Regions from separate parts of the Sporosarcina sp. FSL W7-1283 genome, predicted to be linked through region 1. Evidence: riboswitches for the same ligand, from Rfam matches in the RefSeq annotation. Region 1 holds a riboswitch; each other region holds the start of a gene.
What was found. A riboswitch is a leader RNA that binds a small molecule or an ion and turns the genes downstream of it on or off. The one in region 1 is predicted to bind thiamine pyrophosphate.
Positions count from the first base shown of each region.

Region 2: it holds a riboswitch for thiamine pyrophosphate, as region 1 does, so the genes downstream of both, MKY93_RS17670 (ECF transporter S component) here and thiM (hydroxyethylthiazole kinase) in region 1, are expected to answer to the same signal.
Region 3: it holds a riboswitch for thiamine pyrophosphate, as region 1 does, so the genes downstream of both, MKY93_RS01455 (thiamine phosphate synthase) here and thiM (hydroxyethylthiazole kinase) in region 1, are expected to answer to the same signal.

Region 1 covers NZ_JBBOOL010000001.1:3,665,955-3,676,564, forward strand. The annotation lists gene MKY93_RS19215 (glycosyltransferase family 2 protein) at 1-1,063, opposite strand, end outside; gene MKY93_RS19220 (DUF3238 domain-containing protein) at 1,271-2,467, opposite strand; TPP riboswitch at 2,661-2,765, shown strand; gene thiM (hydroxyethylthiazole kinase) at 2,827-3,597, shown strand; gene thiD (bifunctional hydroxymethylpyrimidine kinase/phosphomethylpyrimidine kinase) at 3,621-4,436, shown strand; gene thiE (thiamine phosphate synthase) at 4,436-5,104, shown strand; gene MKY93_RS19240 (D-serine ammonia-lyase) at 5,221-6,525, opposite strand; gene MKY93_RS19245 (response regulator transcription factor) at 6,550-7,161, opposite strand; gene MKY93_RS19250 (sensor histidine kinase) at 7,168-8,295, opposite strand; gene MKY93_RS19255 (fatty acid desaturase) at 8,535-9,581, opposite strand; gene ytxJ (bacillithiol system redox-active protein YtxJ) at 9,764-10,093, opposite strand; gene MKY93_RS19265 (phosphatase PAP2 family protein) at 10,235-10,610, shown strand, end outside.
Region 2 covers NZ_JBBOOL010000001.1:3,367,686-3,378,295, forward strand. The annotation lists gene MKY93_RS17660 (SulP family inorganic anion transporter) at 1-630, opposite strand, end outside; gene MKY93_RS17665 (methyl-accepting chemotaxis protein) at 981-2,666, shown strand; TPP riboswitch at 2,835-2,946, shown strand; gene MKY93_RS17670 (ECF transporter S component) at 3,031-3,600, shown strand; gene MKY93_RS17675 (ABC transporter ATP-binding protein) at 3,607-5,118, shown strand; gene MKY93_RS17680 (energy-coupling factor transporter transmembrane component T family protein) at 5,070-5,840, shown strand; gene MKY93_RS17685 (MBL fold metallo-hydrolase) at 5,943-6,755, shown strand; gene hutU (urocanate hydratase) at 7,009-8,673, opposite strand; gene MKY93_RS17695 (acyl-CoA dehydrogenase family protein) at 8,691-9,827, opposite strand; gene MKY93_RS17700 (CaiB/BaiF CoA transferase family protein) at 9,834-10,610, opposite strand, start outside.
Region 3 covers NZ_JBBOOL010000001.1:298,671-309,280, forward strand. The annotation lists gene MKY93_RS01425 (ABC transporter permease) at 1-371, shown strand, start outside; gene MKY93_RS01430 (ABC transporter ATP-binding protein) at 375-1,055, shown strand; gene MKY93_RS01435 (hypothetical protein) at 1,125-1,346, opposite strand; gene MKY93_RS01440 (ThiF family adenylyltransferase) at 1,373-2,389, opposite strand; gene MKY93_RS01445 (thiazole synthase) at 2,386-3,159, opposite strand; gene thiS (sulfur carrier protein ThiS) at 3,156-3,362, opposite strand; gene MKY93_RS01455 (thiamine phosphate synthase) at 3,380-3,970, opposite strand; TPP riboswitch at 4,050-4,158, opposite strand; gene MKY93_RS01460 (Crp/Fnr family transcriptional regulator) at 4,252-4,950, opposite strand; gene MKY93_RS01465 (heavy metal translocating P-type ATPase) at 4,928-6,829, opposite strand; gene MKY93_RS01470 (heavy-metal-associated domain-containing protein) at 6,845-7,066, opposite strand; gene MKY93_RS01475 (phosphoribosylaminoimidazolesuccinocarboxamide synthase) at 7,234-7,914, shown strand; gene ectA (diaminobutyrate acetyltransferase) at 8,538-9,062, shown strand; gene ectB (diaminobutyrate--2-oxoglutarate transaminase) at 9,129-10,409, shown strand; gene MKY93_RS01490 (ectoine synthase) at 10,422-10,610, shown strand, end outside.

The DNA.
Region 1 (10,610 bases):
CTTTAAAAAAACTCTCATTATTCATAATGACAGGATCCTTTGGACGGTATTGCTTTGCAAGAAGATTTTGGTCAATTGCAGCTTGGACATCTCCTGTTTTCCAATAACAAACGCAAAGCTGCAAATGTGGATACCAAGTGGAGAAGCTTTTATTCGTGAATCCCATGTCCGCTTCTGTTTCAATATCCACTGCTGTTTTATACCAAAAAATCGCCTTTTGAAAAAGACCTTTCTCTTTATATATGTCCCCTATTCTGCACGCAGCTTCGGGTCGAGGAATATCGTAGTTCATTGTGCTGACCAAAGCGGCCATCTCCTCTTTAGGCCGTTTTAAAACGCGATAGCAATCTGCCTTATACAAACAGGCACGAATGATATCCTCGACCCATCCTTTTTCCGTTGTCAAAAATTCGGTATACTGTTGGAGCGCTTTCTCGAAGTGACCATGATCCTTCAGTTCGTTTGCAAAATAAAAGAGATCTCTAGGTGTAAATTCCTCTCCCGCTTCACGCCTTTTTTCATAAATGCGCAAATTCCTGCCCTTAGATTGGTTCTTCTTTTTCTTGTCGGCTTTCCTGTGAGTGACAGAGATATCTGACGCAAGAATATTTCCGCTTATAAGCAGCACTTCATGGACAGGTCCTACCCATTTAAAATCACGCACCCTTTTGACAAGCCTATTTCTTCGGAATGAAAAAGATGGATTTCCATACTCATCAAAGGCCACATGATATAACATTGAGACCACATCAACGCTCGGATCCAAGCTCTCTTTTAAACGAGCCAACTTCTCTCCGTCACTCTTAAGCAATACATCATCCGCATCCATCCATAAAATATATTCCTTTGTAGCTTGTTGAAACGCAAAATTCCTAGCAGCTGAAAAATCATCAATCCACTCAAAATCATAAATTTTGTCTGTAAACTTTCTTGCGATTTCTTTCGTCCTATCGACAGATCCTGTGTCAATAATCACGATTTCCTCACATAAATATGCCACGCTATTCAAACACTGCTCTAACACTTCTTCTTCATCTCTTACGATCATGCATAAACTAATCATATTAGTCTCCTTTTTATTATGCTCTTTCATTATATGTACTATATTAGCAGCAGTGTTGGGTTATTAAACTGAGGAAAATACGTCAAAACAAGTACCGGATCCCTACGCAATTTACAGAACAGACTGGAAGGATGCAACAAATGAAAACACCTTCTTAAAAGACTTCTTCTTTCACTATAACTGTCATTGCGCAGGGGATGTCCATTCTTAATTACACGTCATATAACGCCAATAATCATCACCTAAGACACCTGATAAGTATGCCAGCCCTTCGCTTTCCGACTGACGTATAGTCCACCAATCACCGTCACCAAGCGATAGATAGATCTCATGATGGGGAGCGTCGTTATGATAACCAACCAAATCGATATTTCCTTCACAATCCAGATGACCCTTCACTTCATAATGGATGGGTGGAGAAACTGTCAGTGGATTCCCGACATCATGCACTATCTCAAAATTGATCTCTGACGGCTTCCCTTCCAAACGTTTGATTTCAATATCTTCCAACGATGCATGACCATGACGCTTATAGCGTTTCAAATAATTCATGCCAATAGATGGACCGACAGCCTTCGTAAATTGAAGCGAGCTTTCTTCAATATTGAATTCACCTCGCATATCCACTCGCGTCCGATAACTTTTCCCTTCTGGATCGAAATCCCGGTCATCACCAGCGAAGTATGGCAACGGAGACAGGAGATTAGGATTTTTCAGGATATCTTCTTTTAAAAATGTAGTATAGCGAAACTTCCACCGATCTATTTCTAGCACCTTTTTACGCTTTGCCACCGGTTGCAATAAGTGATCCCGACAATTCACTCGTATTGAAAACGTATAGCTTTCCTCCGTCGGCTTGTTCTCTGAACTAGGCGGCATCACTACTTCAAATGCTTTCGATACGATCGACTTACTGACATTCATTTGCTGATTGCTGTCAATTAGTGGACGAGTACCCAAAACACTATATGTAACCGCCTCGGACATGCTTGATTCTCGATCGATGAAGCGGTTATTCTCTACGGTATCGAGATATATTCCATTACGGTAAATATCGTATTTTTCTACGCCTTTAAGTCGCTCCCAAGACAAAGCAATTTGTGACGAAGCCGCAATTGTTGTGATGACCAAACGTTGTAGAGGATGTTCGTCTTCCACCCTGCTCGTTAAAGCAGATGTTTGAATCACTATGACGTCTTCTACTTTTTCGTCTTTTACACGTTCAATCGTATATTGAAATGGGTGTCTTGAATCGAGTTCTCCGTCAGTAAATTCAGCAACAGTCCCTTCATACAACTGCCGTTCATTTTTATAGACCCGATAGTACCCTCCTGTATCACTCCAAACAAACGATAGCTCCCCCAATGAATGCTTCATACTTTGAACTTCGAATAATGGCTCCATTTTTCATCTGCTCCTTTTTATTCATTTCATATCAATCGACTGTTTCATTTCAGACACTTATGCAACATTGGGCATATGTGTTTACCTACTTCTTCTATGTGTTATCTATCATTTTTATACAATTCATTCTGCTCATCCCAGTATCGTTTTATCCTTCTGTAAATATATGCTACAATCAATATGTCTGATTCATATTCACCACTAGGGGAGCCCGGTTTAATGGGCTGAGATGCATTTACCGCAAACCCTTGGAACCTGATCTAGTCATACTAGCGAAGGGAAGTGGGTAGTTATCGTACCCAACAGCCCATTTCGAATGGGCTTTTTGTATATATACCTTTATAGAGAGGAAGAGAAACATGCCGCTTATTCACCAACTTCGCAAGGAACAACCACTGGTTCATTGCATTACGAATATCGTAGTAGCGAATTTTCAAGCGAATGGTCTATTAGCTATCGGAGCCTCTCCTGTAATGGCTGATGCAATAGAAGAAGCAAAGGATATCGCAAAAGTTGCCGATTGTAGCATTCTTAATATCGGAACGTTGAAGCAACAAACAGTAGATGCAATGATTTTGTCAGGCAACAGTGCCCGCGCAGCGGGAAAACCTGTTGTGCTGGACCCGGTCGGTGCAGGCGCGACTCCCTTCCGAAAAGCTTGTGTACTGCAAATCTTAGATGAAGTGGATGTTACTCTGCTTCGATGTAATGTCGGAGAATTGGCTGCTATCGCAGACATCCCCTGGAATGCAAAAGGCGTAGATGCAGGAGAAGGACAAGCCGACGTAGAGGGAATCGCAAAAATCGTTGCCTTGAAATATGCATGCTTAGTGGCTGTATCTGGAGAAATTGATATCGTTACTGACGGCCATTCCACATTATCCATTACTGGAGGACACCCTATGATGACGAATATTACGGGTACAGGTTGTTTACTCAGTTCCGTAGTAGGAGCATTCTTATCAATCGGGAGCGAACGTCCTTTAGAAGCAGCAGCGGCGGCACTCGCATTTTATAAACGTGCAGGCGAAGAAGCGGCCAAAGTTTCTCATGGACCAGGTGATTTTGCTATGAACTTTTTGAATGCATTATATACATTGGATCGCAAAACCAAAACGTACTTAGTATAACTACGAGTAAGGGGGTTTTTTCATTGACAGTAAAAGTAGCATTGACTATTGCCGGTTCAGACAGCGGTGGCGGTGCTGGAATCCAAGCCGATCTAAAAACGTTTCAAGAGCTCGGTGTATTTGGCACATCCGCACTTACTGCCATTACCGCCCAAAACACACAAGGCGTTCATGGTGTTTATCCAGTACCAGTAGAAGGCGTAGTAGCTCAAGTACGTGCTGTACTGGATGATTTTGAAGTGAAAGCCTGTAAAACAGGTATGCTATTTTCTACAGAAATTATAATGGCTATTGCTTCTTTATTGGAAGAATACCCGCCGATTCCTCTCGTGATTGATCCTGTCATGATTGCCAAAGGTGGTCAATCATTATTACTGCAAGAAGCGGTCCAAGCGATGAAGGAAAATTTAATCCCAATTGCCACTATTATTACGCCCAACATTCCGGAAGCCGAAGTACTAACAGGCATGAAGATTGTAACGGATGAGGATATTCAAGAAGCGGCGCAAATCATCATCGGGCTAGGTGCAAGTGCCGTCATTATTAAGGGCGGCCACCGCAACGATGTGCTCGAAGCAAAAGATTATTACGCTGATTGTGAAGGTCAATCTTTCACCATGACAACGCCTTGGGTACAAACAAAAGATACCCATGGTACAGGCTGTACGTTTGCAGCTGCTCTAACCGGTTTTATCGCAAAAGGCTATTCCTTGTCAGATGCCGTTGCAGAAGCAAAACAATTTATCCAAGCTGCGATCGAAGACAGTTTACGCATTGGTTCTGGGCATGGACCGACGAACCACTGGGCATATAATCGTTTAAAGAAGGAGATGCACTAATGCGGAATGCAGAAGTGAGAAAAGCTTTGTGTCTTTATTTTGTGATGGGTACCCCAAATACTGCAACCAATGGGGAGCAAGAAACACTGGACATCTTAGAGGCAGCTCTTCGTGGAGGTATTACTTGCTTCCAGTTGCGCGAAAAAGGCGAGAATGCTTTGAAAGGAGAGGCATTGGTCGGTTTCGCGAAAAAATGTCAGGCATTATGTCGTCAGTACCATATTCCTTTTATCATTAATGATGATGTGGATCTTGCCTTGGCCATTAATGCAGACGGCGTCCACGTTGGTCAAGACGACGAGCAAGCTGGCATTGTCCGAACGCGAATCGGTCCAAGTAAATGGCTAGGTGTCTCTACCCATAACGCAGAAGAAGTACAGCTTGCTCAAGCAATCGGTGCTGACTATGTAGGCATTGGTCCGATCTATCCAACAGCGACCAAACTAGACGCCTCTGCTGTCGTTGGACCTGCGCTTATTAAGGAAATCCATACAGCTTTTCCTGATATGCCGATTGTAGGAATTGGGGGTATTTCTTTGGCGAACTTCGGTCCTGCTTTGCATGCAGGAGCGGATGGCATCGCAGTGATTTCTTCTATCGCATCTGCTGAAAACCCTTCAGCAGCAACGCAAAACTTTTCTGAATTAATACAAGCCATTAAAAGTTAAATTTTATAAATTTTTTGCATCCAAAAGAGCTATGGAGAATATTTCTCCATAGCTCTTTTATCGACATACTGAGAAACATTTGTCGATTTCCCGGGAAATAAAGCGAATAATTACTTCTACGCTTGCTCGTAGTAGCTCTTCATTTCCTCTTCCGGTACCATGTTTCCACCCGTAGACCATACAAGGTGTGTAGCTCTCGGAGAATTTGCCGAAACGATATCCGACTGTATAGTTTGTATAGGACCTGTCATCCCTGCGAGTGCAGATGGTTCTAGCCAAATATCTTCACTGTCTGCTAACTCTTTTAATAATTTGAACAAAGTGCGATCTTCTACTGTATAGCAGCCTGCTAAGAATGGTTCCACTGTTTTTCCGACAAAAGCTGAGGCTGTTCCAACTGCTAATCCATCAGCCGCTGTTTTATTATCCAAGCCAAAATCAGCAACTGAAATTTGATCGTGTAATCCTGTCATCATGCCAATCATCATGCACGGAGAATGGGTTGGCTCTGCAAACAGGCAATGTACATGATCTCCAAATGCAAGTTTCAATCCGAATGCGACACCGCCAGGTCCACCGCCTACTCCGCAAGGTAAGTAAACAAAAAGAGGATGCTCCTCGTCAACCCTAATATTTTGTTCTTTCAGCTGGACGGCTACACGCTCACCTGCAACCGCGTATCCCATGAAAAGATCCGTTGAGTTTTCATCATCTACAAAGTGACATGTTGGATCTGCTTCCGCTTGGCGTCGGCCTTCTTCCACAGCTTTGCTGTAATCATCTTCATATTCTACGACATGGACACCTTTAGAACGCAATAAATCTTTTTTCCACTGCTTTGCGTCTGCTGACATATGCACCGTGACGTCAAAACCGAGTTTCGCACTCATGATGCCAATACTGAGTCCCAAATTCCCTGTCGATCCAACAGCGATTTTATGGTTTGCAAACAACTGACGAAATGCCGGTTCATCGAATTGACTATAGTCTTCTTCAGCATTTAGCAATTGATGTTCAATTGCTAATGTTTCTGCATGCTTCAGGACTTCATAAATACCGCCTCTAGCCTTTATAGAACCCGAAATAGGTAAGGCGTTATCTTGTTTTAATAATAGCTGACCCGGAATGTCGATTGCATAAGATTGTTCAAGTACGTGCTTCATATTAGGAATAGGAGTTAATGGCGATTCAATAATGCCCTGATTTGCAGCGGTATCTGGAAACACCCTTTCCAAGTAAGGAGCGAATCTTGCCAACCTTAGACGTGCATCTTCCACATCTTCTTTTGAAAGCTTTGTATGATTAAGAGCTGTCTTAATAGGTTCTACTAATGGGTTGCGCCATAAGATTTCCTTCTTCTCCATTACTTGTTCCAATAAAGGCTGCTTAGCCAGCCATTCACTTTGTGCAAGATTCTTCATTCCATCATTCGCTCCTTTTAGTAATTATTTGAACCAACCCTTTTCTTGAAACATCGAGATGGCTTCAATACGATTTCGCACGCCTAATTTATCCAATATAGTCGATATATAATTGCGAACAGTGCCAGGGGACAAAAACAATTCTCCTGCTATCTGTTTCGTTGTTTTTCCTTCGGATACCAGTTTCAACACTTGACATTCACGTTCTGTCAATGGATTTTTTTCATCATCTTTCATGTCAAAAGCCAGATCGATTAATTCGGGAGCATAGATTCTACGCCCTTTGATGATAGAATGAATCGACTTCACAAGCTCTTCAATGGGATTATCCTTCAGCAAATACCCTCTGACACCCGCATTTCGTGCCCGCTCAAAATATCCCGTTCTTGCAAACGTCGTCAATATGATGATCTGACACTCTTCATCTTGCAGCTCTTCTGCAGCGTCTAAGCCTGTCTTGATCGGCATTTCAATATCCATGATGCAAATATCAGGTTGTAGCTCTTTAACCAAGTCCACTGCTTCTTGACCATTTTTGGCCATTCCGACTACATCCATATCTTCTTCTAAATTGAGTAACGACCCTAATGCACCGAGCATCATCCCTTGATCTTCTGCTATTACAATGCGGATCATAATCTATCACCCTTCCTTTATTTGTTTTAAGACAGCTGGAACAGTGATCATAACCTGTGTCCCTTCCCGACTAGTTATAGATAAACTGCCATTTACAAATTCCAGACGTTCTTCCATACCATCGAGACCGTTCCCCGGAAGATTTACGCCATTTTGTGCTATCCCAATTCCATTATCCTTTACACTAATCGTAAACTCTTTTTCCGTTCGCTCAAAAACGATGCAACAATATTTAGCATAGCTATGTTTGACGACATTATTAATCGCTTCTTTTAAGCACATAACCAATACGTTTTCCACAATGGGCGACATGTCTGGAAAGTTCGGATCTCCTTCCAGTTCGAGTTCGATTTCTGCTGCTTTCAATAATTGCCTGACACGGACTAACTCATCTTTCAACTTTACACGGCGCATACCGCTAACTAGTACACGGACTTCTTTTAAAGCAGTGCTGGAGATTTGTCGAATATCGTGAATTTCTGTTGCAGCAGCTTTAGTGTCTCGTTCCATCAAACGTACAGCCAGGTCACTTTTCAATCCGATCATGGACAGTTTCTGGCCAAGTGTATCATGAAGATCCCTTGCAATTCGCTCACGTTCTTGGACAATAGTCAACTCTGAAATACGTTGTCTTGCTACTTCGAGCTGATCTTGCAGTCGATCGCGTTTCTGACGATTGTATAAATTAAAAGGCAGTAACACGACACCGATTACTGAGATAATAATAAAATGGATTTGCGGAAGAAATAGATCAATCTCGATGAAAAAACCTGCCACGATTGCACCGATTAAAATGGCAATATGTAGACCGTAAATAATGAAAAACCCAACAGTATTGCGGATATTCCCAATGAAAAATGCAATGAAAATCGATAAATATACATAACCGAACAATAAAGTCATCAGTACCGTAATTACGATTTCAAAGCTTATCCACATATACATAAGACCGCTCTTAGATTTCACGGAAAAATAGTAGGAGAGGAAAAAGAATACTAACAGCGTCACCCCGATCGTTAAATCCACGGGTGAAGCGCTTCTTAAAATATAGAAGAAAGGTAGTATACAAAATACAACCCATGCATAAATGCTGAGCCATGGGCTTTTCGGAAAAATACTATACCAGCTGCGCATAGGGTCTCATCGCCGTCCTTTTCATTTCATTGTAACAAATATTTCTGTTCTTCGCCCATTGCACCTGTTTTCTCCAAATCCGTGACATTGGCTGCAGGCTTAGATCAACAGGATGTTGATCATGCAGGCGCTGGCACAGCATGTAGTGGCCTTAGCCTGAGTTCCCCGTTCAGCAAACGTTTGAACACCGGCTGATTAAAGATAAAAAAGGCGGAGAAGGAAATCCTTCTCTCGCCAATTCACTCAAGTCGCGTGCGTTTCGGTTTTAGATCAATCGCTAACTTGTTTTTTGTTATAGATTGTTTTGCTTCTTTAAATGTAATGAATGTTTTATTAGCTGGATCGTACAAACGGTAGCGTAATGACTCCAAGCTAGTTTTCAATGTGATCGTAGTTGCATTATGCAATGGCGGTGTCAATTCATGCGCCATTTCAAGGTTGTAATTTGGTACACGTGGAGCTAAATGATGCACGTGGTGGAAACCAATGTTCCCCGTCGCCCATTGTAGAACACGTGGCAATTGATAATAAGAACTACCTTCTACAGCAGCTTTTACATAGTCCCAGTCAGATTCCTCTTCAAAATAAGAATCTTCGAATGTGTGCTGAATGTAGAACAGCCAAATCCCAAGCATAGCAGCCGTGAACATCATCACTCCTTGAATCAACAGAAATGCCTGCCAGCCAATGAGCCAAATCAATCCGCTGTACACTAACACAAGAATTACATTAATCAGATACGTGTTTATACGCTCTTTCTTACGCGCATCTTTGCGATTAAAACGACCTGCGATCAAAACTAAATACAATGGTCCTAATCCAAACAATACAAGAGGATTACGATAGAAACGATAGCCAAGACGTTCCCATTTAGAAGCTTGTGCATATTCTTCCACTGTCATTACCCAAATATCGCCTACTCCGCGTTTGTCCAAGTTCGAACTAGTCGCGTGGTGGATAGAGTGCTCTCTTTTCCACTTTTCATAAGGAAATAATGTCAGGACGCCAGTGATTGTTCCAACAATATTATTCGCTTTTTTATTGCGGAAGAATGAACCGTGCGTACAGTCATGAAAGATAATAAACGTGCGGACTACGAAGAATGCAGCCACGATTGAGACGGCGATTGCCAAAACAACAGAAACTTTCAAGCTTTGATATGCCAAGAACCATAAAATAAAAACAGGTGGTATCGTGTTCAGCAACTGAATAGTACTTTTCTTCAAGTCAGATTTCGCGAAAGGCGCGACATCTTTATGCAACTGCTTCGTTTTCTCTTTACTCATGTTTTGTTTTCCCTCCTAATGGGATTGCTAGTGACTTAAGAATAACTTTTATCGGCAAGGAGGGGTAGACATATATGTCATGACTTTGAGATGACAAATGTCATATCGAATTTTGATAAAATCCTAAACTAAAAAGCGTACTCCTTTGTGGAGTACGCGTCCTACTTCTTTTTATCCGCCCATCAAGCATAATGCTCCTGGATCGCCTGGGTAATAGCAGGTTCTCGGATAGAATAATGGGTTGCCTGCCAAACTACATTTCCATTCTTCATCAAAAATAGTTGTGGTGATTCGTGGCGAATTTGCATATCTCGCTCGATTTCCCGAGATAGCGGCTTACTTTTTTGGACGATCAGATAATACTTGGGCAAATCTGTTTCAACACGCTGAAATGCGTCAAATGCAGCTAAACTAATTGGACAGGTAGAACTATGCTTCATTAACAGGATAGGTACTTCATTGGATTGATCAAGAAGATCATCCCATTGTTCTGTCGTAAAGATTTCATGCATATGGCAACACTCCTTTTTACTAGTATACCTCATCTCACTTCCACGGAAAAAGTGATTGTGCTCACAAATTCCGACCTATCACTGTACATTTTTTTTGCAATCCTTCACAATATAGTTACTATAGAAAGGATGTTATGGAACGTGCGTGACCTCTCACTTCGCCTATTGCTCACTTGGATTGCCAGTTTGATTTTGATGGGTTTATTTGTTTTTGTCGCTGCTGCTATTCACTTACATACGATCACTAGTTTTGATGAAGTGATTATCGCTTTCGTGCAAGGCTCTGAAGTTCCCTGGCTGACGGCCACGATGAAGGCTTTCACAACCATTGGCTCTACCGGCATCGTCGCACTCATCTCCTTCGCTAGTTTGGCGATCCTACTATGGAAGCGTCACCGCGCACAAGCTGTTTTACTAGTCGCGGTTATTGGCGGTACAGGAATTCTGAATCAAGTCCTGAAGTTCATCTTTAAACGAGAACGTCCAGAATTCCATCGTTTGATCGATATTGGGGGAT
Region 2 (10,610 bases), 300 kb from region 1:
CAGCGGGATATCCGGCAGAAAAAACATAGGCAATGAACTTGGCATTGTTCCCAAATCCCCGATCGTCTGCAATTTCACTCCACTTAAAAGGGCTACTGTCGTCATAACGACAATCGCAATCAACGGTGCAGGAATTGCCGTGAAAAACCGCGGAACTGCATACACTAAAATTAAAGTAACCACTGCGAATATATAGGTCATCATGCTCGACCCAAGCAAATAGGGCATTTGCGTAATAAAAATCATAATTCCCAAGGCATTGACGAATCCGAGCATGACGGAGTTTGGAATGAAGCGCATTAAATTCGCAACACCCAGACTCCCTAAGATTAATTGAATAATCCCTGTTAAAATAGTGGCTGCAAGTACATATTGTAAGCCGTGATTCGCCATCAAACTGACAAGAACCAAAGCCATCGCACCAGTCGCAGCTGAAATTAGACCGGGACGGCCGCCAACAAATGATGTGATGACCGCAATGGTGAAGGAAGCATAGAGCGCGACACGCGGATCGACACCGACGATAAACGCAAAAGCCAGAGCTTCCGGAATAAGTGCCAGTCCTACAACAATGCCTGCCAAAAGATCAGCACGGACATTCCCAAGCCATTGCTGTTTAAAAGTATGCATATTGTTCTCCTCTCATGATGTTCCAACTAATTTAACTTCATAATTGAATGGTATTAGCTTATCATCTACAATTCCATAAATAAATAGTACACTGCAAGCTATCTAATTGCATGCATACTTCTTCATTATATCGTTACTTGGGTGATCTCACCCTCACCTTTACCATTACTTTGCTCAGCCTTTTATTAACTATATTTTTAGTCTTTCCTACCACTCTATAGATAACAACAGAAATAAATGGTATAATTGAATTACTTACTTATTACTTTTAGTTCTATTTAAACATAAATAGTTCTTCAGTTTTATAGGTAAAAGAAACTCTATGAAATAAGAAGGGAATAAGGATAATAATGGGCACATTCAAAAGCATACGGGGAAAAATGTTGTTTGGATTTTCTACTGTAGTCATTTTAATTGTTTTATTAGGTGTTTATATCGTTTACACATTAAATCATTCTAATAACTTAACGAAAGCGGTTTTAGATAAAGAACTGCCACTTTTAATTATAGATGAACAGCTATCTCTGGATATGGCGAATCAACTCGCAGCGTCTCGTGGTTTCATTCTGACAGGTGACGACAGTTTTAAAGAGCTGTTTAATAGCTACACCGAAAAAAGTGAAAATCGTCAATCATCTTTAAAAAAACTAGGGGGAACCCAAGAAAGTATTAACCTATTCGAAAGAACGGTTGAATGGCGTAATTTTGTTACTGAACAAGTATTCGCTGAATATGAAAGAGGAAATGAAGAGGAAGCTCTTCGTAATGTTATGTCGATGACTGATGAAGCTCGTAGTTTAATGTCGTCTTATGAAGAAGCAGCTAAAAACCGAGAAAATTTTATTATTGATTTAGAGAAAAATATGCTAGCAAGCGGGAAAACGACATTACTTATTGTCACTGGAGTAATTATTCTAGTCATTCTTTTAAGCATAGCCACGGCTATAATTACAGCTAACTCGATTTCAAGACCACTCCGAATCGTCATGAATCGAATGAAACTCATTACGAGCGGAGATTTAAGTAGCGAGCCTATGGAAACACATCTTAAAGATGAAATCGGCCAATTAATCGCATCGACGAATGAAATGAGTGCCAGCACTCGTCATTTATTAGATGAAATCAATAATGTGGCCGAAACTGTGTCTACACAAAGTGAAGAATTGACTCAATCAGCAAATGAAGTAAAAGCAGGCACGGCCCAAATTGCCATAACGATGGAAGACTTAGCAAACGGCACAGAGTCTCAAGCCGATAACGCCACGATTTTATCATCCTCCATGGAAACTTTCGTAGCAAAAGTGATGGAAGCCAATGAAAATGGTATGCATGTACAAAAATCTTCCACTTCGGTTCTTGAGATGACGAACCAAGGAAGTGAATTGATGAATTCTTCCTCCAAGCAAATGGCTGTGATTGATCAAATCGTTCACGATGCCGTTGTTAAAGTAGAAGGATTGGATCAGCACACGCAAGAAATCTCTGAACTAGTTTCTGTCATTCAAGACATTGCGGGCCAGACGAATTTATTGGCATTGAATGCCGCAATTGAGGCTGCGCGAGCTGGCGAGCATGGGAAAGGCTTCGCAGTCGTAGCGGATGAAGTGAGAAAACTTGCAGAGCAATCTTCTTCATCTGTCACAAACATTACAGATATCGTCAACCGCATTCAAAATGAATCCAGAACAGTAACAGATTCACTGCAGCACGGGTATAAAGAAGTCGAAGAAGGAACAAGCCAAATTAAACAAACGGGTGAAACATTCGATAAAATCAGTACAGCTGTTACAGAAATGGCGAATCGAATTCACAGTATAGCTGAAGACTTAAACGACATTTCAGCAAATGGCCAGGAAATGCGCAGTTCTATAGAAGAAATTGCAGCAATCACCGAGCAATCTGCAGCCGGGGTAGAAGAAACGTCTGCCTCATCCGAACAAGCAAGCAGCGCCATGGAGGAAGTCGCTAATAACTCCAATGATTTAGCAAAGCTAGCAGAGGAATTGAATCTACTGATGCAGCGATTCAAACTCTAAAATCACATATCTTTCAAACACACCAATAAAAGCGTCTTCTCTAATTACAGAGTAGACGCTTTTTGAATAACAATAACACAGCTACAAATTCGCACTTTTTAACATGTAGTCTATCGCGCCTCAGGTTGCCAGATAAATTAGACTGTTGTATACTATGACTGCTTACATAATTGTCCGTACGGGTGCTTGAGTGAATCAGGCTGAGATAGCAGATAAAACCACTGCTGACCGTTAATCTGATCTGGGTAATGCCAGCGTAGAGAGCGTTCGAAGGGAATATCCGGGACCTGCATGTCCCCTCCTCGGCTGTCTGCTCTTTCAGACGGCTTTTTTGTATAGGCAAAAAAAGAAGGAGTGGGATCTATTGAAAAGATTGAAATTCACAGATTTATTGATCACGATTATGATCGGGGTCGTTTTCGGAATCCTTATGAAGTTCTGGGATGATCTGTATACCGTTGTAAAGCCGATCCTGCCAGTTGCACGTCAGCTAATTTATGGAATGTGGTTCATGGTCGGTCCATTTGCTTATCTGCTCATCCGTAAACCCGGTACAGCGCTGATCGCAAGTATTGCAGGGGCTAGTTTATCCGCATTTGCCGGGCATGGCATTGAAGTATTAATCTATGGTTTTGTACAGGGACTTGCAGCAGAATTGCTGTTTGCAGCGTTCCGTTATAAACGCTTCTCAATGGCAGTTGCTGGATTAGCAGGCGTCGCTTCATGCCTCGGCAGCTTTACGCTCGATTTGTTCTATGGTTATGCAGCACTTGAAACGTGGGCACTTATTGTAAAATACGGACTACGTGCGATCAGTGCATTCATCTTCACTGGGATTTTCGCCGTGCTGATCGTCCGGGCACTAGAAGCAACCGGTGTTACGTCTCTAATTCGTCCAGTTGATAAAAAAGAATACACTATGCTGGATCGGTAAATTTTGATGAATTATTCGAATAGATATGCCATCAATCTAACCAATCTGCGTTTGAAATTTCCTGGAGAGGATTCCTTGATCTTCAAGGATCTCTCCTTTTCGGTTCAGCCAGGTGAAAAAGTACTCATGCTCGGACCAAGCGGCTGTGGAAAATCGACATTGCTGCAAGTACTCAGTGGAATCGTTCCGAACTCCATTGAGTTGCCAATGAAAGCCGATGAAATCAATTTGCCCGACTCATGGGGCTTCGTCTTTCAAGATCCCGATACGCAGTTCTGTATGTCATATGTCGATGAAGAGCTCGCATTTGTACTGGAAAACCTGAACATACCGCGCAGCGATATGGCACCTTTGATAGAAGAGGCGCTAAAACGCGTCGATCTACATTTGGAAAACTTACACACACCGATCCTTGAACTATCTCAAGGGATGAAACAACGGCTTGCACTTGCTTCCGTACTTCTGCTAAAGCCCGATGTTCTGTTTCTCGACGAACCTTCCGCATTACTTGATCCCGAAGGCACCGAACAAATCTGGTCATCTATTAAACAAGCAACTGCTGATAAGACCGTAATTATTGTTGAGCATAAAATTGACTTGATTGCAGACTGGGTAGACCGTGTTGTCTTGTTTAATGACCATGGAATTATTCTAGCGGACGACTCTCCTTTCACCATTTTCAAGCACTATCAAGAAGAATTGAAACGCTACGGTATTTGGTATCCAAGTGTGTGGGATGAGTATAAGGAATCTGAGTCTTTTAAATCGATGATGCATGAACGTGAACAAGTTTCCTCATTTGAAAAGATCCTTCTCAACGACTTTCATGGTTTTCGTGGCACTGCCCCGAAAATCTTTGCAAAGAAAGCAGTGGCTAAAACAGGTGACTGGATTGCGATCACGGGTGAAAATGGTTCAGGAAAAAGTACGCTGCTTCTTACTCTTATGCAATTATTACGCACTGAAGGCATCTATAAAGTGAATGGTGAACGCGTTATTCAGAAGAAAAGGAAAAAGCAGTTGCCTAAAGGACTCTCGCTCGTCTTTCAAAATCCAGAACTGCAATTTGTGACGAATTCGATAGCTGAAGAATTAACGGTCTCTCTGCATAAAATGAGCAAACCTCAAGCAGTGAACTATGCGGCAGATTTAATGCAACTCTTTAATTTACCGAATTCAGGCACACGGCATCCTTATCAGCTTTCCACGGGCCAAAAGCGTCGTTTAAGTGTGGCCACTGCCTTGACTCCGCAAACGGATATTTTGCTTTTGGATGAACCTACTTTTGGTCAAGATGCACGCAATACATTCGCGATTTTAGAGAAGCTTGAACAGCTACGCGTTCAAGGAATTACGATTCTCATGGTGACCCATGACATGGAGATCGTGAAAAACTTTGCGACTTCAGTATGGACAGTGGCAGACGGCGTATTGTATACAAACAATGAAATGGTTGGAGGTGTATTTGAATGCTTGCATGGTTCACACCTAGACGAGAAACATGGCTATTCAAAGTAAACCCTGCACTCAAATTCATCATCTTCTTTGCTTTTCTGCTCATCACCTTATTTAATCAGAACTTGTCGTTTGCAGTTTGGCAAGCAGTGCTGTACGGCATTCTGTTTTACGGATTCAGCGGTTATTCAATGAAAAAACTTGCTTTGCTGTCCATTCCCTTAGCCATTTCTTTCTTTTCTTCTGCTCTCACCATCGTGCTCTTCGGTAAAGGCGAGTCCGTGCTTTGGCAATGGGGGCTCATCAAGATTTCCGAGGAAAGTATTCAACATGCACTATTACTCGGCAGTAAATCGCTGTCATTCGGCTTTGTCGGATTTACTTTTTTGCTGACTATACAACCTATTCTATTTTTCTATGCGATGATGCAGCAATTTCGCCTACCTTCCAAGTATGCCTATAGCTTCATCGCTTCCTTTCGCTTGATTCCTGCCGTAACGGAAGAACTTCAAATACGCAGAAATGCTCTTAAGGTACGGAATATCCAGTTTTCTCGGGGACTTAAAGGTATGTATGAACGTCTGCAAATGTATACAGTTCCCTTATTTGCAGAGAGTATTCGCCGCGCTCAGCGTATTGCCGTTGCGATGGAAGCTAAACAGTATCAAATGGGTGCTGCCAGAACATATTATTATCCGACTCGCTATAGTTTAATGGATGGCATATTTCTTACCGTAATGGCAATTGGACTTGGCTTTGCTTTAATGTTAGCGTTCTGGCGGTAATTTAGATAAAGTTGAAATAATCAGAACTTAACACACCTCAGATGAATACTCATTCATTTTATGGTACTCTTGTTTTAAAGCTTCAAGAAAGAGGTTGGGCAAGTGTTCATAAAAAAGAGTGCAGGTGAAGGGGAAGTAAGCGGTGTACGATTTATCAATGGGATGGTCTCGTTAAAAGGCGTTAAGCTAAATGTCCATTGTTTTGAAACAGATGGGGTGCTGATTGACACAGGTTCACAGTCGGTGCTGAATAAATTCAAACCTTTCTTTGCAAAAGCGGACGTCGACTATGCCGTCGTTACTCATTCACACGAAGATCATACAGGCGGGGCAAGATTTCTGCAGACTGACCATGGTCTGCCGATTTATATGAATAAAATGACCATCGGAGAATGTGCGGATAGAGCGAAATATCCAATGTATCGAAAATTTTTTTGGGGTAAAAGACGTCCTTTTGAGGCAGAGCCGATCGGCGAAACTTTCACATCACGTAACGCGAATTGGAAAGTTATCCCCACCCCCGGCCACGCTTCAGATCATCTAGCATTCTTAAATGAAGAAACAGGCCAACTATTTTCAGGAGATTTATACGTCCATCCGAAAACGAAAGTCGTATTGCGCGATGAAAGCATCCCAATCATCATCCGATCCATTGAAAAAACGCTGTCTTATAATTTTGGAGAGATGTTCTGTTGTCATGCAGGCTATGTAAAAGATGGGCGAAAAGCATTGACAGAAAAACTTGAATATCTTGAGAAACTTCGTGAACGCACACTAGCCTTACATAAGCAAGGCTATGGGGAGAAAGAAATCCACACACAATTATTTCCTAAAAATTATCCGATTACCAAATTTTCATCGGGTGAATGGGATTCAATACACATAATTCATTCTATTTTAGCTGATCAAAAGTAGCAGCTTGCAGGTATAAATAGTTGCAATGGTGGCCACTAAGGCTGTCGGGTTGACGACAGTCTTTTTCTTTTTTAAAAAAAGCAGACGCTACTCCCACACACTGTATATTCCACTCCGTACCAAGCGTCAAAATGACCAAAGAGCTTTTCTTTGACAAAAAGAAGGACCGCCCAAAAAGTCAGCTGAAAATGACTTCTTAAGCAGCCCTGTTTATCAGGTAAACAGATAACATGTTTCTACACATTACAACCTTTTACTTTTTCATGGGAATATGAACTTCGCGCTCTTCCGCAACTTCAATCGCTCTTGAGTATCCTGCATCCGCATGTCGTATCACGCCCATGCCTGGATCGGAAACGAGCACACGTTCAATTTTCTCAGCTGCTTCTTTTGTTCCATCCGCCACTAATACTTGACCGGCATGGATGGAGTACCCCATTCCCACGCCACCGCCGTGATGAAGGCTTACCCAGCTTGCTCCACCACTTGTATTCACAAGCGCATTCAAAATCGGCCAGTCCGCCACTGCATCACTGCCATCTTTCATCGATTCTGTTTCACGATTCGGAGAAGCTACCGATCCGCTGTCTAAGTGATCTCGGCCAAATACAATCGGAGCGCTTATCTCACCACTTGCGACCATTTCATTGACTTTTAATGCGAATTTATGACGTTCGCCGTAGCCTAGCCAACAAATTCTTGACGGAAGACCTTGCCATTCGACCATTTTCTGCGCCATATCAATCCAATTGGTCAGGACTTTATTTTCACTGAACATTTTTTTGGCCAATTTGTCTGTCTTATAAATATCTTCTGGATCACCTGAAAGCGCCACCCAGCGGAACGGCCCATTTCCTTCACAGAACAACGGACGTAAGTATGCCGGAACAAAACCAGGGAAGTCAAACGCATTTTCTACTCCTTGTTCCTTTGCGTAGTGACGAATATTATTTCCGTAATCAAATGTCTCGGCTCCCGCTTTTTGTAAAGCCAGCATCGCTCTTACATGCTTCGCAATCGTTTCAAGAGAAAGCTTTTCATATTTTTCGGGATCTTCGTCTCTTAATGTCAGTGCTTCTTCATACGTCATTCCATTCGGTATATAGCCATTCCTAGGATCATGGGCACTCGTTTGATCCGTCACAATGTCAGGTACAATTCCGCGATCATGAATCTCTTGGTAGACATCCGCACAGTTTCCTACTAGCCCAATTGAAGCCGCTTCACCTTTCTCAGTGAGCTCCTTCACTTTTTTCAATGCTTCATCCAAATCTTCATAGATATAATCACAGTAACGTTCGTTAATTTTTCTTTCAATACGCTTCTTGTCGACTTCTACTACTAAAATAACCGCTTTTGCCATTTTACCTGCAAGCGGCTGCGCCCCGCTCATTCCACCCATACCACCGGTCAGTATAAACTTTCCTGTCAAATCCGGGCTGCCGAATACTTTCTTTCCGGCTTCGACGAAACTTAAGTATGTCCCTTGGAGAATCCCTTGAGCACCAATATAAATCCAGCTGCCTGCTGTCATTTGCCCATACATCATGAGACCTTCTTTATCTAACTTATTGAAGTTTTTCCAGTTTGCATTAGCAGGAACTAGATTGGAATTTGCAATCAGCACTCTTGGAGAGTTCTCATATGTTCGAAATTTGCCAACCGGTTTACCCGATTGAATTAATAACGTTTCATCATTCTCCAATTCTTTTAATTCATTAATGATTGCATGATAACTTTCCCAGTTTCGTGCAGCCTTTCCGATACCACCATAAACGACAAGTTCAGCAGGGTTTTCCGCCACTTCGGGATCCAGATTATTCATCAGCATCCGCATGGCAGCTTCCTGTGTCCAACCTTTACATGTCAATTCATTGCCACGCGGCGCACGGATATTTTCGACCTTCAAACTACTCAAGAAAAACACTCCCTTTATTATACTAAGTAACTGGAAATAACCATTTTTTGAACTTGTGATGTCCCTTCAAATATTTCTAATATCCGCTGATCCCGATATAGTCTCTCTACCTTGTATTCTTTCATGTAACCATAGCCCCCATGAATTTGCACTGCTTTGTTGACAACACGGTTGGATGCTTCTGAGGTAATTAACTTTGCAATTGAAGCCTCTTTGGACAAACGGTAATTTTCCTTATCCTTTAAACTTGCCGAGAAATATGTGTACAAGCGGCTCACCGCAACATCTGCTTCCATTTCCGCCAACATCCACTGTAAACCTTGGAAATTCGAAATCGGTTTTCCAAATGCCTCACGTTCTTTCGAATAGTTGACTGCCTCGTCTAACGCAGCTTGAGAAAGTCCTACTGCCATCGCCGCAATTCCAATTCGCCCGCGGTCGACGACTGTCATGGCAATTTTGAAGCCTTCTCCTTCTTCTCCCACACGATTTTCTTTCGGAATAACACAGTTTTCGAAAATCACTTCATCGGTCTTCGCGCCGCGGATCCCCATTTTATCATCACCAGCACCAAAGGATAGACCAGGCGTTCCTTTCTCAACGATGAATGCGCTGATTCCTTTTGTACCTTTTGAAGTATCCGTTTTCGCATACACTACCAGCGTATCTGCATACGCTCCGTTTGTGATAAAGATTTTCGAGCCGTTAATAACGTAATTGTCCCCATCCAGACGAGCATTTGTTTTCATGGAACCTACATCCGTCCCACCGTTTGGTTCAGTCAGACAAAAAGCGAATAGCTTTTCACCTTGACAACCGGGGACTAGATACTTTTCTCTCTGCTCTTTGTTGGCAGCAAGGTAGAGTCCGTCAATCCCTAAGTAATGCGCCGTTAAAATAGAACCTGTCGCGGCACAGCCGTACGTAATTTCTTCTACAGCGATCGCTTCCGCAATAGCATCCGCACCTACTCCTCCGTCTTCTTCCGGATAAGCAATCCCGAGAAGACCCAGTTCTGCCATTTTGGGAATATGTTCTTCTGGAAAGCGGTTTTCTTGATCGATTTCTTCTGCTTTCGGGGAAATAACTTCTCTAGTAAAATCTCGTACCATATCTCGAATACTTTTCTGTTCATCTGTCAAATTGAAATCCATCTACAATCACTCACTTTTCATCAGATTTTTGATCATATCGTTATGCTCGCCTAAAGCTGGACTCGGTGAAGTCACTTTTACAGGTGTTGCCGACAACTTCACAGGGTTTCCAGGAATTCTCGTTTTTCCTGCTACAGGGTGTTCAACCTCCAGTAGCATCTCTCGTTCTTTAATATGGTCACTCTCACTAATTTCAGCAATGTTTAAAATGGTGGAGCAAGGGACACCTGCTTCACTGATCAATTCTACTGCTTCGTCTGCTGTATAGTTGGAAAGCCATTCTTCAATGAACACTTTTAATTCGGCTTCATTTTCACCGCGTAAAATATCTGTCTTGAACCGCTCATCGTCCAGTAGATGTTCTGTATTCATCACTTTACACAGTTTGACGAATAACGGATCATTCGCTGTCGCAATAACAATGCTGCCTTCCTTACTTTCATATACATCAAACGGTGCACTAATCGGGTGACGGCTTCCGATACGCTCAGGAACTACTCCCTCAGATGTATAGCGCATGACGTTATGCTCGAGCAAAGAGAAAATCGTGTCCACCATAGCAACATCAATTGCTTGACCAATACCTGTTCTTTCCCGGTGGAATAGTGCGACCATCACACCATATGCTGCATATAATGCTGCACTCATATCACCTATGGAAGCCCCCGACCGAGTTGGCGGATTGTCAGGATGGCCTGTAATGCTCGCAATCCCGCCCATTGCCTGTGCAACAAGGTCATACGCTGGACGTTTTGTTAGCGGACCATATTGACCGAATCCTGA
Region 3 (10,610 bases), 3.4 Mb from region 1:
ACATGACGTTGACGTACATGATCTACTTCCTGTTCATCATCTCTGCTGCGATTGTGGCGATTTTCCTCTATGTGCTAACAGTGCAGAAGATCAGCATGTTCGGATTGATGAAAGCTCAAGGTATTTCGAGTGGCTATTTAGCGAAATCTGTTGTCGCGCAGACTTTTATACTGGCGACAATCGGTGTCGTGGTCGGATTCGGATTGACATGGCTTGCGGGAAGTTTCTTGCCGAGTGCGGTCCCTGTCCAATTTGATTTGCAGACGATGATCATTTACGGACTCATTTTGATCACAGTAGCGATCTTAGGTGCAGTCATATCGGTCTGGACGATCATTCGGATTGATCCGCTTGAAGCGATAGGAGGGTAAACGATGGTACTGGAACTACGAAATGCGAAAAAGACGTTTGGCGAAGGGAATACATTGGTCGAAGCGTTGAAAGAGACCAATTTCAAAGTGGAACGAGGCGAGTTGGTCGCGGTCATCGGGCCCTCCGGTTCTGGAAAAAGTACATTCCTGACTATAGCAGGCGGGCTGCAGGCACCAAGTGAGGGCCAAGTGATCATCAATGGCAATGAATTGTCGAAACTCAATGAAAAACAGCGCTCCAAAATTCGTCTGCAGGAAATTGGCTTCATTTTGCAGGCATCCAATTTGGTGCCGTTCCTGTCAGTCGATGAGCAACTTGAATTGCTGAATAAAGTGAAGAAAGGCAATATGCCAAATGATGAACGGCAACAGCTGTATAAAGACTTGGGTATTACGAAGTTGCGTAAGAGTTATCCTTCTGATTTGTCGGGCGGGGAACGGCAACGTGTTGCAATCGCCAAGGCGTTGTTCAGTAATCCAGCGATTATTTTAGCCGATGAGCCGACCGCTTCACTCGACTCAGATCGAGCATTCGAAGTGATGGAACTGCTGCAACACGAAACAAAATCGAAGCAGACAGCAACCATTGTCGTGACGCATGATATCCGGCTCATTAAGTATTTTGATAAAGTTTATCGAATGACAGACGGTGTGCTGGAATTGGATATGACCGCTTATGAATAACCGGAAATGCTCATAAACTATATTGCACCAATAAAAAAAGCTATGCATCCAGCACGGATGCATAGTTTTTTAGCGTTCGGCTTTATTCTCACGGTGGTATTCAGAAATTTGCACGACTCTTACATTGCTAGTGTCCAGTTCATGATATATTTCGCGGCTGTCAAAAAAAGCAACATACTGCCCGCGCTCGTCGTGGACTAGACTTTTTGCTTCTTCAAAGGAATCCAAATGAACAAATCGTCGAATGTAATGATCTTCGTCAAAAAAGTACGTAATTTTGAACTCTTTCATTTACCTGGCTCCTCTTTTTTTACTCGTCATCCCAATAAACCTGCCGCAATCTTCCGGGCTTCTGTGATATCTTTCGTGCCGTGGATTAGCATGCGGCCATCGCGAAATAAAACTAGTCGGTGGTCATTGTATTCACAAGATACCAAATAGGGATTATGCAATAAATTCGAGACCGTCTCGCGTATCGAGTCAGCAAATGGAGCGAGTTCCACTTGCCGGTTCTTAGGCCAAGTCAGCTGCACAGTGTCGCGTCCGCATAGCACGGCTGTTCGAACGACTTCGGAAGCTGATAAAAACGGATAGCTTGGCTGTGCTGAACAACTTGGACAACTAGATTTCTTCATGCTTTTGACTTCCATCGATGCACGTTCATCTGTCCATAAATCCGTGGATTCCAAGCGTGGATCCAATTCCGCTCCTGTTACATACTTCAGCAGCTGTGCAACTTGGCGTGCAGCAGTCGTCACGACAATCGGGCTGATTACGCCGACCGTGTCACAAGTCAAGGACTGTGGGGGTAACGCTTCGAGCAGACAATGCAAGCAAGGCTGTTCCTCGGCAACTCCGATAGGAAACGTCAATCCATAGCTCCCCACACAAGCGCCCATAAAAAAAGGAATATTTAATTGTAGACAAGCGTCATTTGCGAGTAATCGCGTTTCAATATTATCTGTGCCATCGAGCACCATGTCATGGTCTTCAAATAACTCCAGCACATTTTCTGGCGTCACATCTGCTACGACTCCTCGGATTTTCACATCACTGTTGATCTGGCGCAGTCGTCTTTCCGCAGCGGCGGCTTTCGGTAATTGCTCGACAACGTCTTGCTCAGCGTACAACTGCTGACGATGCAAATTGGACCATTCCAAAATATCGCGATCTACAATTGTTAATTCACCAACACCTGCTCGTACAAGCATTTCGGCTCCGGATGAACCAAGTGCCCCGGCACCGAGGACGAACACCTTGGCCCCCCGTATCCGCAGCTGGCCGTCCACTCCGATGGGTGCAAACAGCTCTTGGCGTGAATATTTGCTCATCAATTTGGCACAAGCCCCTCTAGCGGGCTGCTCGCGACGCCATAGTCTCTTACCGGCATGCGTCCTGCTTGATAGCCAAGATGTCCCGCTTCAATCGCTAATTTCATCGCTTCTGCCATTTTAACAGGGTCTGCAGCTTCGGAAACCGCTGTATTCAATAGCACGCCGTCCGCTCCAAGCTCCATTGCGTATGCCGCGTCTTTCGGTGAACCAATGCCCGCATCCACAATGACCGGTACATTTGATTGCTCGATAATTAGAGAAAGATTCAACGGATTCAAAATTCCATGACCTGAACCAATCGGTGCGGCGCCCGGCATGATGGCATGAACGCCTAATTCACAAAGTTTCCGTGCCAGCACCACATCATCCGACGTATAAGGCAGCACGATGAAACCTTCTTTAAGCAGCATTTCAGATGCACGCAACGTTTCCACTGGATCAGGCAACAAAGAACGGCTGCAGCCAATGATCTCAACCTTTACCATATCACATAATCCCGATGCTTTCGCCAGCTTAGCGATATGCACCGCTTCCTCCGCTGTGCTTGCGCCTGCTGTATTTGGCAATAATGTATAGTGCTCTAAATCCAGTTGCTCCAGGAAATTGGGCTGAGACTCTTCGAAAATGTTCATCCGTCTCACCGCAAATGTTAAGATTTCTGTCTCTGATACCGCAACTGCCTTTTTTTGAGTCTCAAATGAAGGATACTTCCCTGTGCCTAACAATAAACGTGAAGAAAACCTTTTATCTGCTATTTGTAACATCCTCATCCGCCTCCAACAAAATGTATGATTTCAATTTGATCTCTGTCCATAATTGGTGCATCGTAACTGTCCTTCTGCAGAATTTCCTTGTTCTTTTCGACGATCAAAATTCTGTCGCCAAGCTTCAAATGCTCCAGTAACTGCTGAACTGTTTCCACCTCAGGTACAACCGAATACGACTTACCGTTCAAATCAATTGTTTTGCTCAATGAACACCGCTCCTTTGCTATGAATCTCTTGCACGTGCATAATCTCTAACTGCGCTCACTGCGTCATGACTGCTGATGGGGGACAAGATTGCTGCACCTCTTACGCCGTGTCTTTTAAAAACCGGAAGATGAACTGGCCGGATTCCGCCAATTGCATAAACGGGAATCGTGCACGATGATGCAATCTTAAAAAGCTCATCCGTACCCCGCGGTGCCAAGCCATTTTTGGATGATGTCGGATAAATATGTCCATACAATAGCCAGTCTGCTCCCGCAGCTTGTGCTTCCCGTGCCTCTTCCAATGAATGGACGGAGGAACCTAATCTCAGCGACGGAAAAGCGGTACGTGCTTCCTTCACCGACATTCCATAGCCTGTCAGCTGACAGGGGACGGACAGCGAGTTCGCGAGGCCGGGCCGTGCGTGTACAATTAATTTATCCAATGGAAACCCTCTAGTAGAGAGACGTGAAACCAATTCGATCAGCTGTTCATCCGTCTTCGACTTTTCACGTAAGATAAATTCATCAATATAAGGCTCCGTCTTCAGCAACTTGAGCAGCAGTTCATCAACAGAATGACAATCATCCGTGACACCGACCAATTTCATTTCCAGTTCACCTCCAAATGAAAAAACCACTTCCCGAATCGGAAAGTGGTTGGATGTGTCGGCATGTATGAGAGTACGCCAAAACGACTTGCCACTTCCCTCCGCAGGTACGAACCTGTTCAGGTGATAAGGGTTTCAGAGTCGCACTCTTTTCTCAGTCCTTGTGAAGGATTCCCCTAATGGTCAAAAGATTATGATATTCACTTACAGCATAGCACTTACCAGATTGAAAGAAAAGAGGGATGTCAAATTTTCATCTCTTGCTTAATTTTATATAGCCATTATATGAGTAATAAAGAATCTAAATCGAAAATCTCTACAATCTTAGAACCGGTCTGGCGAATCCAGCCCCGTTCTTCGAATACGCTTAATTTACGACTGATTGTTTCGGGTGTCGTGCCAAGATGGGAAGCTAGATCTTTTCGGCTCATCGGCAGTCGGATGGTCAATTGTTGCTGTTCCTCTGATAGATCCGCCAAATACAACGCAAGTCGAGTTTCAGCAGATTCCATGGCGATTCGGGCGGCTCGCAGCTCTGTATCCGCGAGTCGGGAAGAGAATTCCGTAAGCATCCTCAATGAAATTGCAGGGTGAGATTGCAAAAGTTGCTGCATCTCGTCCCGTTGGATGATACACAGTTCAACGGCTTCCAAAGTTTCCGCATATACGTCATGAGGCTTTGCGTCGAACAAGGAAAGCTCGCCTGTGAATTCTCCTGGTTTCAGGATACGGACGAGTTGTTCCTTGCCATTCTCCGATAGACGATAGACCTTGACTCGTCCTTTATGCAATATATATAAACCTTCTGAGCGATCACCGCTATGGTAAATCATTTCACCGCGAGGGTAGCTTATGCTGCGTGCAAGCGCGACGATTTGATCCATTTGCTGCTTATCCAAGTGATTGAAAAGAGGGACGAGCGAAACGCAGGAACGGTGAAGATCGTTCGTGCTTAGGTCACAATGTGATCCTTGGTTCATCCGATATCACCTCACTTTGTTTTTGATTCGATGGCTTGTCGTTAGTATAACGTATTAATCGAATGGCGTTCAGGATCACCAGAAGTACGCTCACTTCATGGACGAGCATACCGGAAGCGAGGAATACTTTGCCGAGTAATACACCGAGCAACAGAAGGAATACGGTACCGACCGCAAAGAATGTATTCTGCTTCATGTTCTGTACAGTTGCTTTCGCTAAAGCATAGGCATGGGAGAATTGATCGAGCCGATCTGCCATCAAGACGATGTCCGCTGTCTCCATTGAAATATCTGTTCCGCCTTCTCCCATGGCGAGCCCAATATCCGCCGTTGCTATGGCGGGTGCATCGTTGATTCCGTCGCCTGCCATAGCAACTCGGTGACCTTGTTCTTTCAAACGCTGAACTGCCGCCACTTTATCTTCAGGCAATAATTCCGCATAGATTTCGTCAAGGCCAAGGTGTTCGCCAACTAGTTGGGCTGTATGTCGATTGTCGCCTGTCAGCATGATCATTTGCTTGATGCCATTTTTCCGCAATTTGGCCAACGCTTCGGCAGCTTCCGGACGAATTTGATCGGCGACAGAGGTGATTCCTGTTATTTCCCGGGAAATACTGACGAAAATTGCCGTATTTCCAGCTTTCTCACGTTGTGATGCATAGTCTTCCATTTCAGAAGGAATCGGGATCTTTTGGTCTTCCATTAGTTTGCGATTGCCAACTGCGAGATGCTTTCCTTCTACTGTAGCCATTATTCCATTTCCTTTAACCACTTCAGCGTCTTCCGGTTGATTGGACAAATGAATCGCACGTTTCTTCGCTTCTTTAACGATAGTCCGGCCTAGATGGTGTTCTGAAATCATTTCGGCTTCGGCTGTGAGACGCAGTAACTCTTCTTTCTCTATACCTAATCCGTAGACATCAGTTACTTCAGGTCGCCCTCTTGTCAATGTACCTGTTTTATCAAAGACGATCGTATCAATTTTCGCTAGCTGTTCCATTACCTCACCGCCTTTTATCAAGACACCGTTTCGGGCTCCGTTGCCAATTCCTGCAACGATCGAAACCGGTGCGGAAATGACGAGGGCTCCAGGGCAAGCGATGACGAGGAAAGTTAACGTCATTTCGATGTTCCGTGTTAAAAGATAAACGAGCACGGACAAGAGCACAATGGAAGGCGTATAGATAGTAGCAAAACGCTCGAGAAACTTTTCGGTTTTCGATTTGGATTCCTGCGCTTCTTCCACTAATTCAATAATGCGGGCGAAAGTCGTATCATTACCAACTCTTACGGCAATCACTTCTACATAACCATGTTCCACTAGTGTACCGCTGAATACTTGATCATCCAGCATTTTGCTGGCGGGAACCGATTCACCTGTGATAGCTGCTTCATTTAGTGTGGCGTTCCCCGAAATAATTGGACCATCCACAGGAACTTTTTCTCCTGATCGAACGATGACCTGATCGCCGATTTCAACATTGTCTACTGAAACGGTCAATATTTCACCATCACGCATGACGCGTGCTTCTAGTGGAGCTAAGTCGGTAAGAGCTTTCAGGGAAGAGCGAGTCTTTTCCATTGTTCGTATTTCCAGCATCGCCCCGAATAAAAATAGAAACGTGACGACCGCAGATTCTACATATTCTCCAATGAATAATGCACCGACAACCGCAATCGTGACAAGTAATTCTATGCTGAACGCTTTCATCCGGATAGCTTTAAAAGCCTTGATCGTGATTGGAGTCCCGGCTATCAAAGTAGAAGTAACCAACGTGATTTGGCGTGCATCATGCCACCCGGCGATATGCATGATGATCGCGGCTGCTAAGAGAATAGCAGAGATGGCAGTGACGCGTACCGTTTGTTTGGCATTCATGTGAGTTCCTCCTTTTTAAGCAACTTTTAGGTTGAGTACTGGATAACCAAGCTTTTCGATGAGTTCTTGCAAGTCATTCGCAGCTACGATGGCTTCGTCAAACTCAACGCGTACTTTGTTTGAGTGGAATAATACTTTTACTTTTTGAACCCCATTTGCTCGGGCTAAGGCACCTTCAATTTTCTTGACACATGACGGACAGCTGAATGGCTCCATTTGAAATACTGCTTTTTTCATTGTTCTCATCCTTTTCGTTTGTATTTGTTAACTTAAGTATAGAGGGGATTTGTATTTTGCACCTTGACCTCCATCAAGTTTTCTGTAATCTATCCTTTTTCTTCAGAGCAAAGTGCATTATACTTAAAAAGTAGAACAATAATTACGAAATGAGGAGAATCGTTCGTATGAAACTAACTTATTCTGGTAAAACGAAAGATGTTTATCAATTGGAAGACGGTCATGTGCTATTAAAATTCAAGGATGATGTGACAGGGGAAGATGGTGTATTCGATCCTGGCGCCAATACAGTCGGATTAACGATAGAAGGTGCAGGGAAATCGGGTCTTCGCATGACGCAGTATTTTTTCGAAAAATTGGCGGAGCAGCAAGTGCCGACACATTATATCGATGCAGATTTAGATAAAGTAACAATGACGGTCAAGCCTGCAACAGTCTTCGGCAGCGGTCTGGAAGTAATTTGCCGATTTCGCGCAGTCGGAAGTTTCTTGCGGAGATATGGTAAGTATTGTAAAGAAGGACAGGCACTCGATGCCTTCGTGGAAGTAACATTAAAAGACGATGAACGACAAGATCCGCCGATTTCGAAAGACGCATTGGCCCAGCTAGGAATCCTAACGCGTGATGAATACGATATCTTGGAAGAGTTGACGAAAAAAATCTCTGAACTGGTCAAGTTTGAAATGACACAAAAAGGTTTGGATCTCTATGATATTAAGCTGGAATTTGGACGTGATTCTGAAGGAAACATCATGTTGATCGACGAAATTTCAGGTGGGAATATGCGCGTTTATCAAGGGGATAAGTATGTAGAACCAATGGAGTTGGAAACGATTTTATTTTCATAACATGAAGCCGGAAACGAAAAAAGTTTCCGGCTTTTTTAATTCGTGCTGAGGCTATACGCTGTTTGACTTGATGACGCTTTACTTTTTCATTAAACAAATAAAATGATATATATACTGTTGACAACGTTTTCATAGTTTCCTATAATAGCAACCAGTGTCAGAGGAGACACATTGTTTGCTTCTTCACCGACGTTTTTGTACACAAGAACCGTGGTTGGATGAATGCGTATGGCAGTAAATTCAAGATAATGAAAGTGTCTTTCATATCAGCGAATAATTGATAATATTAGCTGTTTTTCATGAACAAAAGCTCCCTGCTTTTGTAAAGGCGCTCTTTTTTGCTCTTCATACCGCAAGGCAGAAAGTTAGCACCCAAGTAGCCAGCACCAATCTCCATTTGGCTTTTCTACGTTAGTATCCTTGCTAAATCCACAAGATTCCTTAGAGAGAATCTGCCGAGTACTCGTGCTCGGTCATTAAAAAAACCTCACGATAATGACGATTCAATGACTTTAGTTTGATGTGACCACGTTGTCGGGTAAGAAGTAAACATGCATCCAGAGAGTTTCAGAGAATGAACATTTGTCTATTATGACAAATGACTAGACTTGGAGGAAAAATGTTTGCAGAAACCTCACATGTATTCGATTGCAGGGTACGATCCGAATGATCCTTACATCTTTCGCACCCCCACTCTAGATGACGGTAAGTCAATTTGGAAACTTGTCAAAGATACCCAAGTCCTAGATTTGAATTCTTCGTACAGTTATTTACTGTGGGCAGATCAATTCAGCGACACCAGTATCTTAGTGGAAGATCACGGGAAAATAGTAGGCTTTATATCGGGTTTCATTCAGCCGAAAGCGCAAGATACGTTATTTATCTGGCAAGTAGCGGTCGACGAATCAGCACGCGGCCAACGTTTGGCTTCCCGCATGCTGCAAGCCATTTTGCAGAGCCAATCATGTCGGAATATTCGGTACTTGGAAGCCACTGTAACGCCATCTAACATTCCGTCAACTAAGCTTTTCAAAGGTTTGGCACGTGATTTACAGACTGAGTGCACAATCACCGATGGCTACACGGAAGATCAATTTCCAAGGGAAGGACACGAAGCAGAAGAGTTGTTTCGCATTGGGCCATTCTGATGAAGGGGTCGACTGTCGTAACTTGACACGGAAAATACAGAAATACAACGGAGGAATTAATTAACAATGGTACTGACAAAAAGTCAGAAGGTAATGGAAGTCTTTGAAAATCATGAGTCGCAAGTGAGAAGTTACAGCAGAAGTTTCCCGACAGTATTCGAACGAGCAAAAGGCTATAAGATGTGGGACACGGAAGGCAAGGAATATATCGATTTCTTTGCCGGCGCCGGTGCTTTGAACTACGGCCATAACAACGACAAAATGAAGGAAAAGTTGATCGAGTACATCCAAGACGACGGAATTGCACATAGTCTGGATATGGGGACGACGGTCCGAAAAGAATTTCTTGAACGATTTAACGAAGTGATCTTGAAGCCGAGAAACATGGACTATAAAGTGATGTTTCCTGGACCTACTGGGACGAATACAGTGGAAAGCGCATTGAAGATCGCCCGCAAAGTGACAGGACGCCAAAATATCATCAGCTTTACGAATGGCTTTCACGGCATGACGCTTGGTGCATTGTCTGTTACAGGCAATTCATATAACCGCGGCGGGGCTGGAGTACCGTTGAACAATACGACATCCATGCCATTCGATACGTTTTTGGAGGAAGGTCAATCATTAAATTTCCTTAAAAAGTATTTAGCTGACGCGAGCAGTGGTTTAGATTTACCGGCTGCAATGATTTTGGAAACGGTCCAAGGAGAAGGCGGCATCAATCCTGCAAGCTTCGAGTGGTTGCGCGAAATTGAACGTCTCTGCCGCAATTACGATATCTTACTGATCGTTGACGATGTGCAAGCGGGGTGCGGCCGAACTGGTACGTTCTTCAGCTTTGAACCAGCCGGCGTCAAACCGGATATTGTCTGCCTGTCCAAATCCATCGGCGGCTATGGCCTGCCGTTAGCCTTGACACTAATCAAACCTCAATACGATATGTTTGGTCCAGCTGAGCATAACGGAACATTCCGCGGCAACAACTTGGCGATTTTGGCAGCGACAGAAGCGCTGTCGTATTGGGAAACAGATGAATTCGCTAAATCGGTACAAGAAAAATCCAAGCTCATCACAAAGCGTATGGAGACGATTGTCGAAGAGTATCCGCAGCTAAAAGCAACGACGCGCGGCCGCGGTTTCATGCAGGGAATCGTCTGTGGTGAGGGCAAGGAAGATTATGCAGATAAGATTTGTGCAAAAGCTTTTGAAAAGGGCCTGATTATCGAGACATCCGGGCCTGAAGGGGAAGTCGTCAAATTCCTCGGTTCATTGATCATCGATGAAAAGGGAATCCAACAAGGTTTTGATATTTTAGAAGAAGCGATTGAAGATGTCGTTAAGAATTAAGGGGGATTTATAGTGATTGTACGTACATTGGATGAAATTATTGGCAGTGAAAACGAAACAAAAGCAAAAACGTGGGCAAGCCGTCGTTTTTTGCTACAGAAAGACAATATGGGCTTTTCATTCCACGAAACGATTATTTATGCTGGTACAGAAACACATATCCATTATCAAAACCACTTGGAAGCAGTCTACTGCGTGGCG